One region of the Curtobacterium sp. MCSS17_011 genome, then DNA from elsewhere that is predicted to be linked to it. Evidence: predicted binding sites of a transcription regulator. Region 1 holds the regulator's gene; each other region holds the start of a gene.
What was found. Region 1 encodes HrcA, which represses chaperone genes, less so after heat shock. Its sites were predicted from a motif close to TTNGCACTCGNNNNNNNCGAGTGCNAA; they were not measured.
Positions count from the first base shown of each region.

Region 2: the regulator HrcA is predicted to act here: its motif matches at 2,324-2,350, upstream of groES (co-chaperone GroES).
Region 3: the regulator HrcA is predicted to act here: its motif matches at 2,220-2,246, upstream of DEJ17_RS10780 (Hsp20/alpha crystallin family protein).

Region 1 covers NZ_QKLE01000007.1:112,748-117,332, forward strand. Annotated here, with positions in the region: gene hemW (radical SAM family heme chaperone HemW) at 1-804, shown strand, start outside; gene DEJ17_RS07475 (DUF4870 domain-containing protein) at 835-1,308, opposite strand; gene hrcA (heat-inducible transcriptional repressor HrcA) at 1,419-2,438, shown strand; gene dnaJ (molecular chaperone DnaJ) at 2,472-3,584, shown strand; gene DEJ17_RS07490 (16S rRNA (uracil(1498)-N(3))-methyltransferase) at 3,584-4,321, shown strand; gene DEJ17_RS07495 (histidine triad nucleotide-binding protein) at 4,360-4,585, shown strand, end outside.
Region 2 covers NZ_QKLE01000015.1:71,308-75,892, reverse strand. Annotated here, with positions in the region: gene DEJ17_RS11560 (ABC transporter substrate-binding protein) at 1-659, shown strand, start outside; gene rarD (EamA family transporter RarD) at 814-1,776, opposite strand; gene groES (co-chaperone GroES) at 1,933-2,229, opposite strand; gene DEJ17_RS11545 (class I SAM-dependent methyltransferase) at 2,390-3,592, shown strand; gene DEJ17_RS17560 (DUF4190 domain-containing protein) at 3,632-4,399, opposite strand; gene tsaD (tRNA (adenosine(37)-N6)-threonylcarbamoyltransferase complex transferase subunit TsaD) at 4,485-4,585, opposite strand, start outside.
Region 3 covers NZ_QKLE01000014.1:12,990-17,574, reverse strand. Annotated here, with positions in the region: gene DEJ17_RS10800 (MarR family winged helix-turn-helix transcriptional regulator) at 126-662, opposite strand; gene DEJ17_RS10795 (hypothetical protein) at 681-863, opposite strand; gene DEJ17_RS10790 (MarR family winged helix-turn-helix transcriptional regulator) at 934-1,395, opposite strand; gene DEJ17_RS10785 (alpha/beta fold hydrolase) at 1,446-2,180, shown strand; gene DEJ17_RS10780 (Hsp20/alpha crystallin family protein) at 2,303-2,746, shown strand; gene DEJ17_RS10775 (hypothetical protein) at 2,758-3,084, shown strand; gene DEJ17_RS10770 (manganese catalase family protein) at 3,167-4,048, opposite strand; gene DEJ17_RS10765 (sensor histidine kinase) at 4,390-4,585, shown strand, end outside.

The DNA.
Region 1 (4,585 bases):
GAGACCTTGCGGGCCGGCGGCTTCAACCGGATCAGTTACGGCATGCAGTCCGCCGTGCCGCACGTGCTCGCCACGCTCGACCGCACGCACGATCCGCTCCGGGTCCCCGTGGTCGTCGACCTCGCGAAGCAGCAGGGACTCGACGTCTCGCTCGACCTCATCTACTCGACCCCGGGGGAGTCCCTCGCCGACTGGCGGACCTCGCTCGACGCCGCGATCGCCTGCGAGCCCGACCACGTGTCGGCGTACTCGCTCATCGTCGAGGACGGCACAGCGATGGGCCGCATGGTCGCCCGCGGCGAGCTCCCCGCTCCCGACGATGACCTGGCCGCCGACATGTACGAGCTCGCAGACCAGGTGCTCGGTGACGCCGGCTACTCCTGGTACGAGGTGTCGAACTGGGCGCGCGGCGACGCGCACGCGAGTCGCCACAACCTGTCCTACTGGAAGGGCCACGACTGGTGGGGCGTCGGACCCGGCGCGCACTCCGCCGTCGCCGGCACGCGCTGGTGGAACGTCAAGCACCCGGCCGCGTACGCGAACCGGGTGCTGTCGGGGGAGTCCCCGGCCGCCGGCCGCGAGACCATCGACGACGAGACGCGCTACGTCGAGCGACTCCTGCTCGCGGCGCGGGTCCGCGGGGAGCTCGCGACGAGCGAGATCCGCCAGGAGGCCCGTGGCCGGGTCGCCGGCCTCATCGCACGCGGACTCGTGGACGGGTCGGCCGCGGTGCGGGGACGGATCGACCTGACCCTGCAGGGTCGCCTGCTCGCCGACGCGGTGGTGCGGGAGTTGCTCGGCTGAGGGGCCTGCTTGCTGCGGAGTGCTCGCCGCTTACTGCTTGATGAACTCGATCGAGAGCGGGTAGCGGTAGAACTGGCCCTGGTTCGCGGCGACGGCCGCCATGATGCTGAAGACCAGCGACACGATGCCCGCGGCGAAGATGATCAAGAACCCGATGCCGAACACCGACGTGAGCGAACCGACGACGTAGGCGATCCCCATCGTGATGTGGAAGTTCAGCGCGACCCGGGTGTGCTCCCGGACGAAGCCGCCGCGGTCCCTGAGGACCAGGTAGGCGACCAACGGCGCGATGAAGTTGAAGAAGATGCCGCCGATGTGCGTCAGCGTGGCCCAGAGCCGCTGGTCCTCGGGACGCATCGGCTGCGGCGGGGTGTACCCGGAGGGGTACTGCGGTCCGCCGGGGTACTGCGGTCCGCCGGGCTGCTGGGGGCCGCCGGGGCCGTGGCCGTAGGGGCCGCCGGGCTGCTGGGGTCCGTGGCCGTCGGGCTGCTGTCCGTAGGTCATGGCGGAAGCGTATCGGCCGACCGTCCGGAAGTCCCGGGCCGTCAGCGGTCGGGCGTAGGATCAGCAGTCGACACGTCCGAGTGCCAGGTCGATCGGGAAAGGAGGCGCTCGTGGTCAGTGAACGCAGCCTCGAGGTCCTCAAGGCCATCGTGCGCGACTACGTGGCGTCGCGTGAACCCGTCGGGTCGAAGACCATCGTCGAGCGGCACGCCTTCGGGGTCAGCGCCGCGACGATCCGCAACGACATGGCCCTGCTCGAGGACGAGCAGCTGATCGTCGCGCCGCACACCTCGTCCGGCCGCGTCCCGACCGACAAGGGGTACCGCGTCTTCGTGGACCACCTCGCCGGTGCGCGTCCGCTGTCCAGTGCGCAGCGGCACGCCATCGAGACCTTCCTCGGCGCCCCGAACGACCTCGACGAAGTGCTGGGGCGCACCGTCCGGCTGCTCAGTCAGCTCACCAACCAGGTCGCCCTGGTGCAGTACCCGTCGATGGTGCGCGCCCGGGTGCAGCACGTCGAGCTCGTCCGGCTCGGAGATGCCCGGCTGATGGTGGTGCTCATCACCGACACCGCCCGGGTCGAGCAGCGCGTGGTCGAGACCGACGTCCCGCTCGACGAAGGCTCGTTGGGCGAACTCCGCACCGTGGTGAACGGAGCGACCGTGGGGCTCCTGCTGCAGGACGTCCCGACCGCGCTGCGAGCCGTGCCGCAGCAGCTCCGCCCCGACGCCCAGACGCTCGGTGGGGTCGTCGTCGCCACGCTCATCGAGCAGGTCGCGGCGAACCGGCAGGACCGGCTGCTGATGGCCGGCGCGGCGAACCTGGCGAAGAGCGAGCAGGACTTCTCCGGCGGTCTCTTCCCCGTGCTCGAAGCGATCGAGGAACAAGTCACCCTGCTCCGGTTGTTCGGGGAGATGCAGGTGGACGACATCGCGGTGGCGGCCAGCATCGGCGTCGAGAACGCCGAGTACGGACTCGACGCCACGAGCATCGTCGCCGGCGGCTACCTGGCCGGAGGCGAGGTGGCCCGTCTGGGCGTCCTCGGACCGACCCGCATGGACTACGGCACGAACATGGCAGCCGTCCGGGCCGTCGCCCGGTACCTGTCCAAGCTCCTGGGCGAACATTGACCAACCGACCGAACCCAACCGACTGAGGGATACGTGGCAGACCACTACGACGTCCTCGGCGTCCAGCGAGACGCCTCCGATGCCGACATCAAGAAGGCCTACCGCCGCCTGGCGCGTGAGCTCCACCCGGACGTGAACCCGGCACCCGACGCTGCCGAGCGCTTCAAGGACGTGACGCACGCGTACGACGTGCTGAGCGACCCCGAGCAGCGACGCCGGTACGACGCCGGGCCACAGGCCGACAGCCCCTTCGGCGGTGGCGCCGGAGGCTTCAGCGACATCTTCGACGCCTTCTTCGGCGGCGGCGGTGGCGGCGGCCGTGGGTCCGGCCCGCGCAGCCGTGCCGAACGCGGCCAGGACGCTCTGCTCCGCATCGAGGTCGACCTCGACGAGGTCGTCTTCGGCACCCACAAGGACGTCGAGGTCGACACGGCCGTGCTGTGCGAGACCTGTCACGGCTCCTGCTGTGCGCCGGGTACCAGCCCGCGAACCTGCGACATCTGCGGCGGCTCCGGACACATCCAGCGCCAGGTCCGTTCGCTCCTGGGCAACGTCGTGACGAGCGCCCCGTGCGGCACGTGCCGCGGGTACGGCACCGTCATCCCGAGCCCCTGCCCGACCTGCCAGGGCCAGGGCCGGGTCCGCGCGCGTCGCACCGTGCCGGTCGACGTCCCCGCCGGCGTCGACTCCGGTCTGCGCCTGCAGATGCCCGGCCAGGGCGAGGTCGGTCCGGCCGGTGGCCCGTCCGGGGACCTGTACCTCGAGATCCGCGTGCGCCACGACGACGTCTTCAGCCGCGACGGCGACGACCTGCTGGCCACGCTCGAGGTCGGCATGACCGACGCGGTCCTCGGCACGACCACCACGATCGACGGTCTCGACGGTCCGGTCGAGCTCGAGATCCGACCCGGCGTGCAGAGCGCCGACGTCCTGGTCATCAAGGACCGCGGCATCACGAAGCTGCGCGGGAACGGACGCGGTGACCTGCGGGTCGGCGTCCAGGTGGTCACCCCGACCAAGCTGTCCCACAAGGAACGGCAGCTGGTGGAGCAGCTCGCGAAGTCGCACAAGACGACGGCCCCGCAGCTCGCCCGGTTCCAGCAGGGCATGTTCGGCAAGCTCCGCGACCGGTTCTTCAACCACTGATGGCATCGCTGTACCTCGTCGACTCGCTGGACGGCACAGCCGTCGGTGGTCCGGTGTCGCTCGACGGAGCCGAGGGCCGGCACGCGGTCTCCGTGGCGCGGGTCCGGGTCGGCGAGGTCCTGCGGATCGCCGACGGGCGGGGCACCGTGGTGTCCGGGCCGGTCACAGCACTCGGCAAGGACACGCTGGAGCTCGCGGTCGAGACCGTCGAGCACCAGGACGCACCGCGCCCGTCGCTGACGCTCGTGCAGGCCCTGGCCAAGGGCGGCCGTGACGAGATGGCCGTGCAGGCGGCGACCGAGATCGGTGTCGACCGGGTCGTGCCGTGGTCGGCTGCGCGCAGTGTCTCCCGGTGGGACGGCGCGAAGGTCGAGAAGGGCCGCGCCCGGTGGGCCGCGATCGCGCACGAGGCCGCGAAGCAGGCGATCCGTCCGCGCGTGCCCGTCGTGGCGCCGCTCGTGACGACCGGGCAGCTCGTGCCGTCGCTCGGAGCCGCGACCACCGTCGTCCTGCTCGACCCCACCGCGACCGTGCGGCTCGCCACCTGGCAGGCCCCCACGGACGCCGAGGACATCGCCCTCGTCGTCGGACCGGAGGGCGGGATCGACGGTGCCGAGCTCGACCGGCTCGAGGCCGCTGGCGCCGTCCGCGTCCGACTCGGCGACAGCGTGCTCCGCACGTCCACCGCAGGACCGGCGGCACTGGCTGTCCTGCAGGCGCGACTGGGCCGCTGGTGAGCCGGACCCCGCCGTCGGGCGCGTCCTACGATGGAACCATGAGCACCAGCACGCCCAGCGTCTTCTCCAAGATCATCGCGCGCGAGATCCCGGCGACCATCGTCGCCGAGGACGACCGTGTGATCGCGATCGAGGACATCGCGCCGAAGGCCCCCGTCCACGTGCTCGTCGTCCCCAAGACCGAGCAGTACGCGAACGTCGCCGAGCTCGCCGCGGGTGACCCCGACCTCCTGGCCCACGTCGTCGCCACAGCGCAGCGCATCG
Region 2 (4,585 bases), on a different contig from region 1:
GTCAGGTCGTCTACGGCGCCAAGGGTGAGGGCCAGGAGTTCCCGCCCGGCCAGACCACCTTCTCGTCCGAGGTGACCGCTGCCCTGGCCGCGAAGCCCGACGCGATCGTCGTCCTCGCCTTCGACGAGACGAAGTCGATCATCCCGGAGCTCGTCTCCCAGGGGAACGAAGCGAAGATCTACATGTCCGACGGCAACACGGCGGACTACTCGAAGGACTTCGACAAGGGCACCCTCAGTGGCGCGCAGGGCACCATCCCCGGTGCCTCGCCGAAGGACGACTTCAAGAAGCAGCTCGCCGCCTTCTACAAGGACTCGTCGGGCAAGACGCTCGCCGACTACTCGTACGCGGCGGAGTCCTATGACGCCACCGTCCTCGCCGCCCTCGCCGCGGTGAAGGGCAAGGGCACCGACTCCGGCACGATCCAGGCCAACATGGCTGCGGTGTCGGGTGCTGACGGCGGCACCGAGTGCGCGACGTTCAAGGAGTGCAAGACGCTCCTGGACGACGGCAAGGACATCCACTACACCGGCCCGTCCGGCATCGGTCCGTTCGACGACAACAACGACCCGTCGAGCGCCTACATCGGCATCTACAAGTTCGACGGCGACAACAAGCCTGTCTACCAGAGCGCCATCCAGGGTGCGGTGAAGAAGTAGGGCACAGCCCAGCACCGCTCGCGAAAGCGACGGTCCCCCCCGGAACTTCCGCGGGGGACTGTCGCTTTCGCTTTGGTGTCGGGGACGACCGGCAAGATGTGTCGCCTTCGCAGGACGGACCGACGAGCGGCCCTGGAGGCCCGTGGGGCGTGGTTCAGACCGGCTCGGCCGCGGCGGGTGCGAGCGCCCGGCGACGGGACGCCCGTGCGGCGGCGAACGAGTCCGCCGTCAGCACCACGAGCGCGAGCCACACGATGCCGAAGCCGAACCAGCGGCCCGCTGACATCTCCTCGTGCTGCACCAGCACTCCGACGAGCAGCTGCATCACCGGCGCCAGGTACTGGGTCAGGCCGAGGGTCGACAGGCTCACCCGACGGGCCGACGACGCGAAGAGCAGCAGCGGCACCGCGGTCGCCGGCCCGGTCAGCACGGTGATGACCACGTGTCCCCAGCCCTCGCTCGTGAACGTCACCCCGCCGCCGAGCCCGGTCACACCGAGCACCACCAGCGCCACGACTGCGATCGGCAGCAGCCACACGGTCTCGATCGTCAGGCCGCTCAGGGCGTCCACGGTGCCGCCGACCCGCTTCTTCACCAGGCCGTACAGCCCGAACGAGAACGCCAGGGCCAGCGAGATCCACGGCATCTGCCCGTAGCCGATCGCGATGACGACGACCGCCACGACGCTCAGCCCGACGGCTGCCCACTGCGCCGGACGCAGGCGTTCGCGCAGGACCACGACGCCGAGCGCGATCGTGACGAGCGGGTTGATGAAGTAGCCGAGCGCCGCCTCGACGGTGTGGCCGGTGGTCGTCGCGAGGACGTAGACGGTCCAGTTGACCAGGATCAGGACGGCGGCGAGCCCCATCACGAGCATCACGCGGCGCTGGGCCATCAGGGTGCGGGTCCGGAGCCACGACCGGGTGACGGCGATCGCGACCGCGCAGAACACCAGGCCGAACACGATCCGCCACGACACGATCTCGAACGCCGCCGCGGGGGCCATGGCCGCGAACAGCAGGGGCATCAGTCCCCAGAGCCCGTAGGCCACGATGGCCTGCACCACGCCGACGGATGCCTCGCTGCGGACGGGTCGCGCCGGACTCGGTTCACTCACGGAACCATCCTAGGAACGATCGCCGACGTGCCGGACGGACCACGGGCCTCCCGGTCGGCACGAACCGTCGTACGACTGCTCGAAGGGTAGGCGCACAACGCACGGACGCCCCGCCGGCCGACAGGCCGGACGGGGCGTCCGAGAGGAGAACTGGTGTCAGTTGACGACGACCGCGAGGACGTCGCGGGCCGACAGGACCAGCAGGTCCTCGCCCGAGTACTTGACCTCGGTTCCGCCGTACTTGGAGTAGATGACCTTGTCACCCACGGCGACGTCGAGCGGAACGCGGTTGCCGTTGTCGTCGATGCGACCCGGACCCACGGCGACGACCTCGCCCTCCTGGGGCTTCTCCTTCGCGGTGTCGGGGATGACCAGACCGGAAGCGGTGGTCTGCTCCGCCTCGACCTGGCGGATGACGATGCGATCCTCGAGCGGCTTGATGCTGACGGCCACGGTGACCTCTTCTTTCTCGGTACGGACTCGGTACAGATGAAAACCGGGTTGGCACTTCGCACAGGAGAGTGCCAACGCCAACTCTAGGGGGCCTCTGGCACTCGGTCAATCCGAGTGCCAGCAGATCCGGAGAACACGCAGCACCTGCGAGGATCGACGCATGGACGCCGCCGAACTCACCGCACTGCTGACCTCCGACGGGATGGCCCTGCTCGACCGTACCCCCGGTGTCTCCGACGGCGGCGAGATCGTCCGCGTGGTGTCCCGGCTGCGCGCCGAGGGCCACGATCCCCGGCTCGTCGCGGCCGTCCTCACCCAGGCGAAGCTGCGGCTGAAGGCCCGCGGCAAGTTCGGCGACTTCGCGTCCCGCATGCTCTTCACCGAGGCCGGGCTCGAGCAGGCCACCCGGCTGCAGGTCGCGGCCCAGCACGCCGGCCGTTTCGCCGCCGCGGGGATCACCCGGGTCGCCGACCTCGGCTGCGGCATCGGCGGGGACGCGATGGCGATGGCGGCGCTCGACCTCGACGTCACCGCCGTCGACCGAGACGAGGTGACCGCGGCCGTCGCGACCCACAACCTGGCGGTCTGGCCGAACGCGCGGGTGGAAGTCGGTGATGCCGCGTCCTTCGACCTGTCCTCGATGGACGGCGTGTGGATGGACCCCGCCCGACGCACCTCCGGCCACTCGGACACCCGCCGGCTCGCCGACCCGGACGACTGGTCGCCCTCGCTCGACACCGTGTTCGCCGCGGCGACGACGACGCCGACCGGCGTGAAGCTCGGACCGGGCATCGACCGCGACCTGATCCCGGACACCGCCGAGGCACAGTGGACCTCGGTCGACCGCGAGGTCGTGGAGCTCGCCCTGTGGTTCGGCCCCCTCGCCCGCCCCGGGATCCGCCGCGCCGCCACCGTCATCGGCGCGCACGGCATCGCCGAGATGACCGGAGCGGCCGACGCCGACGACGCCGAGGTCGGACCGCTCGGCGCCTACCTGTACGAGCCCGACGGCGCCGTGATCCGCGCACGGCTGATCGGCGACCTGGCACGCAGCCTCGACGGGCACATGCTCTCCGACGGCATCGCCTACGTCACGTCCGACCGCGCCGTCACGACGCCCTTCGCGCAGGGCTTCCGGGTGCTCGACACGATGCCGCTCGACGTCAAGCGACTGGCCGCACGGCTCGCCGCCGACGGCATCGGCACCGTCGAGATCAAGAAGCGCGGCGTCGACGTCGACCCGGCGCAGTTCCGCAAACGGCTGCGGTTGCGCGGATCGGGTCGCGTCACGCTCGTGCTCACCCGCCTGGAGGGACGCCACACGGCGATCCTGTGCGAGCGGCTCACCGACACGGTCGGCTGACGGCCGGGGGCCGCCTGCGGTGCTGCGTGCGCGTCAGCGTCAGCTGACGAAGGCGCCGGAGTTCGAGCTGTAGTCGGAGTAGTCCGAGTAGTCCGACGCGTTCGCGATCGAGATCCACACCAGGGCGACGATCAGGATGAACAGGCCCGTCAGGACCCAGCCACCGATGATCCCGGCGAGCGCGAGGCCACGGCCGCCCTCACCGCTCTGCTTGATCTTGCCGAGGGCGATGTGTCCCATGATGGCGCCGGCCGGGCTCGTCAGGATGATGATCGGCCAGATGATGATGCCGCCGAACGCGAAGACGATCGACAGGATCGACAGGACGTTCGTCTTCGGGCGCTGCGCGTAGGGCTGGTAGGTGTACGGGTTCGACGCGTAGGGCTGCTGCTGCGGCTGCGCGTACGGGTTCTGCTGCTGGCCGTACGGGTTCTGCGGGGCGCCGTACGCGTTCGACTGCTGCGGCTGACCGTACGGGTTCGACTGCTGCTGCGGTGCCGCGTACGGGTTCTGCTGCTGCGGTGCCGCGTACGGGTTCTGCTGCTGCGGTGCCGCGTACGGGTTCTGCTGCTGCGGAGCCGCGTACGGGTTCTGCTGCTGCGGTGCCGCGTACGGGTTCTGCTGCTGCGGAGCCGCGTACGGGTCCTGCTGCTGGCCGTAGGGGTTCTGTGGCGCTTCCGGGGCCGACGGCGCCTGTGGTGCGTCCGGAGCCTGCGGGGCGTCCGGGGCGGGCGTGGCGTCGGGCTGTCCGTTCGCTGGTCCGTTCGGCGTCTCGCCCGGCTTCGGCCACTCGTTCTGATCGGACACCGTCCACCCCTCTCGGCGTCCGGTCTCTCCGACGCCAGGTTGAATCCTCCCACAGGCTCCCGAAGAAGGACCGGGTCAGAACTGGTCAGACCTGGACGGTCGTCACCGGCAGGGTCGAGTCCGCGGCGATGCCGAGGTCGCTCGGCGCGTGCCCCTCGGCGACCAGACGGGCCCCCACGGCGGCGA
Region 3 (4,585 bases), on a different contig from region 1:
TACCGCTGGAAGGTTTTCTCGCCACCGTCCGGTCTGGAGGCCCGTGGCGGGCGCACCACGGGCCTCCCGTCCGTCTCTGGGTCGCGTCGCACCCCGCCGGGTCGCGTCAGCCGGGCGCGCCCGCGTCAGTCCTGGTCGTCGACCGTGTACTCGTCGACCGGCGCGGGCGTGCCCGCGGCGAGCGCGTCGACGATCTTCGTGAGCGAGTCGGCGAGGACGGCGTTGTCCGCGTCGGGGAGTTGCTCGAGCACCTCGACGACGGCCGCGTGGAAGCGCGCGTACGAGGCGTCGATCTTCTCGGCGGCCTTGTCGGTCGGGGCGAGCACCTGCGCACGACGGTCCGTGGGGTGCGCCGTGCGCGACAGCAGCCCCTTCTGCACGAGCCCGTCGACGATCTTGGTGACCGATGCGTTCGAGACGGCGAGCATGACGGCGAGGTCCTTCGGACCCATCGTCCGGCCGTCCCGGTGCGCCTGGAGCATGTACCGGACGGCGAGGAACTCGTTCTTCGACAGGCCGCTCTCGATGCGGGCGGATTCGATCTGCTGGTCCTCGGCGTGCTGCAGGCGCAGCAGCGCGTCGACGGCGGTCTTCGCGACCCGGGACTCGGGTTCGCGGGCGTAGAGGTGGACGTGCTCTCGACGGACGACGGTCAACGGCATGGGGTCATGCGCTCCTTGCTAAACGGCAGGCGTGGTGAAGAAGTCCGCGTAGGACGGCTCGGAACGACCGGCGAGCAGCGAGGGGTCCTGGATGCGACGTTCGACGTACGCGTCGATGATCGCCGGGTCGGTGAGACCGACGCGGGTGTGGCTGCCACCGATCCGTGCCGTCCGAGGCATCCCGGAGTACGTGCTGTGCATGTCGTGTCCCGCCCTTCTTGCTTGCCGTGTGTCCCCTGCGGACAGCTGAACTCTTTCACGAAGTGAACGGTCAGTTCAACGAACCATTCGCACTGTGTACGTTTTGCGCGCCGAACGGTTCGGCGGCATCCGTCAGGGCCGTCAGGAGCTGCAGGAGTGCCGCCCGTCGCGGCTCGTCGAGCGGTGCGAACAGGCCGTCGAGCACCCCCTCGGCGATGCGGTGTCCCTCCTCGAGCACCCGCCGACCGTCCTCGGTGACGGTGTGCTCGATGCGGCGGCCCCGGCCGGCGGTCCGGGTGATGAGCCCACGGTCGAGCATCCGGTTCGCGAGGGTGCCGAACGCCTGGTCGCTCTGGAACGTCGCGACGGCGAGGTCGTGCCCCGAGGCACGGGGCATCCGGTCGATCGCACGCAGGGCGTCCCACTGCACGAGCGTCACGCCGAGGTCGCGCAGGGCGGCGTCCATCGTGCGGTGGTTGCGGTACTGCGCCCGCTTGACGGCGTGGCCCAGGGCTTCGAGGTCGGTCAGCATGGTGCTATGGTATCAACACTCGTACATAAACATGTTGATACGGAGCACTCATGACCGACTCCCGCACCCGCACCGCGCTCGTCCTGCACGGCGGCGGCGGCCCCAGGACCGTCGCACCGATCGTCGCGCACCTCGCACCCGCCTTCCACGTCGTCGCCCCCACGCACCCCGGGTGGGACGGCACCCCGTGCCCGGACGGGATCGACTCCGTCCCGGCCCTGGCGGCCGCGTACCTCGAGCAGCTCCTCGCCGCCGGGGAGCAGGACGTCGTGCTCGTGGGGTCGTCGATCGGCGGCTGGATCGCCCTCGAGATGGCCGTGCAGGCAGCTGCCGACGACCGGTTCGCCGCGGTCGTCGGTGCCGTCGTCGACATCGACGGCGTGGGTGCGGTGGTCGAGGGCGAACCGATCGCCGACTTCTTCGCCCTCGATGCCCGCGGGCTGGCCGAGGTCGCCTGGCACGATCCCGAGCGGGGGTACCAGGACCCGGCGTCGGTCACCGAGGAACAACAGGCGGTGCAGCGGTCGAACGGGCAGACCATGGCGGTCGTCGCCGGCCGGTCGATGAGCGACCCGACCCTGCTCGGGCGGCTCGGGGCCGTACGGGTGCCGACGCTCGTGGTCTTCGGTGCGAGCGACGGGGTCGTGACGCCGGCGTACGGTCGCGCGGTGGCGGCGGCCGTGCCGGGTTCGGTGTTCGCCGAGGTCCCGGCCGCTGGGCACCTGCCCCACCTCGAGGCCCCCGCGGCCACGTGGGCGGTCATCGACCCGTTCCTCGGCGGCTGATCGGCGGTCGACGGTTCTCGGCGTCTTCCGAGCGATCTTTTGGCACTCACCAGGGTCGAGTGCTAAAACGGTGGCAGTTGAGTCGAGGGGACTCAACGAGAACCACGAAGGAGTTGATTCCGATGACGATGAACTTCGACCCGTTCCGCGAGCTCGACCGACTCGCGGGTTCACTCCTCGGCACCGCCGCCGGCCCGCGCTCGATGCCGATGGACCTGTACCGCACCGGGGACCACTACGTCCTCGACGTCGACCTGCCCGGCATCGACCCGGGCTCCGTCGACATCGACGTGGACGGCTCCGTCCTGACCATCCGCGCCGAGCGCACCCTGGGCGCGCCCGAGGGCTCGCAGTGGCTCACGCGTGAGCGCCAGCCCGGCACGTTCGTCCGACAGCTCACGCTCGGCGAAGGCCTGGACACCGAGCGCATCACCGCCGGGTACGACAACGGCGTGCTGAGCGTCACGATCCCGGTCAAGGAGTCCGCGAAGCCGCGCAAGATCGCCGTCACCGTCGGTGGCGCGTCGGAGCAGCTCGCGGTCGGTTCCGGCGCCGCCGCCGAGTGAGGAGCTGAGCGATGACGTCCGTCCTGCTGAACGCTGTGGTCGCGGTCCTCGTCGTCACCGCGGCGCTCGCGCTGACGAGCCTGGACCGGCGCACCGCCGTGCTCCTCGGGGCCACCGGCAGCCTGACCGGCACGTTCCTGACCTGGGTCGCCGCGCCCCGGCTCGTCGAGCAGTCGCTCCTGGCGCCCTGGGTCGCGGCGGTCCTCGGCACGGCCCTGCTGATCGCGGGGTGGAGCGCGGTCCGCGCCTACTCGGACATCTTCGAGGCACCACGCGACGAAGAACCCGAGACGGGGGCACTGATGACCGTGGGCGGGTCCGCCCCGTCGGTGCGGTGACCATGTGACGGACGGGAGGCCCGGCGCACGTCGTGCGCCGGGCCTCCCGTCGTTCCGTCGGTCGCGTGGGCGACCGTCGGGACTACTCCTTGTTCAGCTTGTCCTGCACCAGGCCGGCCGTCTTCTCGACGACGTTCGGCAGCTCGGTGGTGCCGTAGAGGCGGACGTCGGGGTGCGTGGGCGGGGGCATCGGGACCGAGGTGGTCGGGCCGTCGTGGTACGAGTACTCGCCCTTGCCGTCGAACGAGGGGCCGCTCGCCCACGGGCCGTTCTTCGCCTCGGCACCGTCGGAGAAGTTGAGGTACTGGTAGTTGACCTCCTGGTTCTCCTTCGACTGCGGGAAGTTGCTCGGCACGGGGAAGCCCTCGACGCCCTTCTCGCGCAGCTCGGCCGCGGCGGTCGCCCACATGTTCTGGTGCATGGTGTCTCGGGCGATGAGGAAGGACAGCAGGTCCCGCACGCCGTGGTCGTCGGTCATGTGGTAGAGCCGGGCGGCCTGCACACGTCCCTGCATCTCGGCGTTCTCGTTCGCCGTGAAGTCGGCGAGCAGGTTGCCGCTGGCGGTGATGTACGAGCCCTGCCAGGGGTTGCCGTTGCTGTCCACCGGACGGGCACCCGCACCGGCGACGATGGCGTGCTGGACGTCCGTGCCGCCGACGATCGCGGCGACCGTGGGGTCGTCCTGCAGCGCGTCCTCGGTGATGCCGAGCGGGGACTTCTCGAGCAGCTGGGCGATCATCGTCGCGAGCATCTCGACGTGGCCCATCTCCTCGGCGCCGATGCCGAACACCATGTCGCGGTACTTGCCGGGGATGTGCATGTTCCACGCCTGGAACTGGTACTGCAGCGCGACGGAGATCTCTCCGTACTGGCCACCGAGCACCTCCTGCAGCTTGCGGGCGTAGATCGCGTCGGGCTTGTCGGGCGTTGCCTTGAACTGGAGTTCCTGCTTGTGGAAGTACAAATCGTGCTCCTTCGTCTCGATCGAGCGATTGCACGGCCGATGGTTCGCCGGGGGCACTGAGCGGCCGTCCAAGGTGGCCGGATCACGCAGAGGGTGTCCCGGATGCGCCGTTCGACGGATCCGGGTCCGCCGCGGGCTTCACCCGGCAGGACGAGGCCCTTCGGTCGACCGCCCGATGCCGTCCGCCGTCCGGTTGCCCAGGCTGGGAGCATGCAGACCTCGACCAAGCACACGATCGCCACCCTGCTGCTCTGCGCGGCGATCGTGGTCGCCACCGTCATCGCACTCATGGCCATGACCCCGCCCGCGTGACGCCCGTACGGCATGGGAGGATCGCTCTCGTGACCGAACGGGGCAGGTTCCTCCGGCCGCTCGCCACCCGGTCGATCGTCATCGACGTGGCCTGGGCGGTCCTGGCGGCGTTCGTCTTCCTGCTGCCCATCGACCTCGAGCTCGAGCACGCGAGCCTCGCCGCGGTGCTGTCGGCCTCGGTGGCGATCGCCCTGCGTCGCATCTCCCCGTCCGCCGCGATGGCGA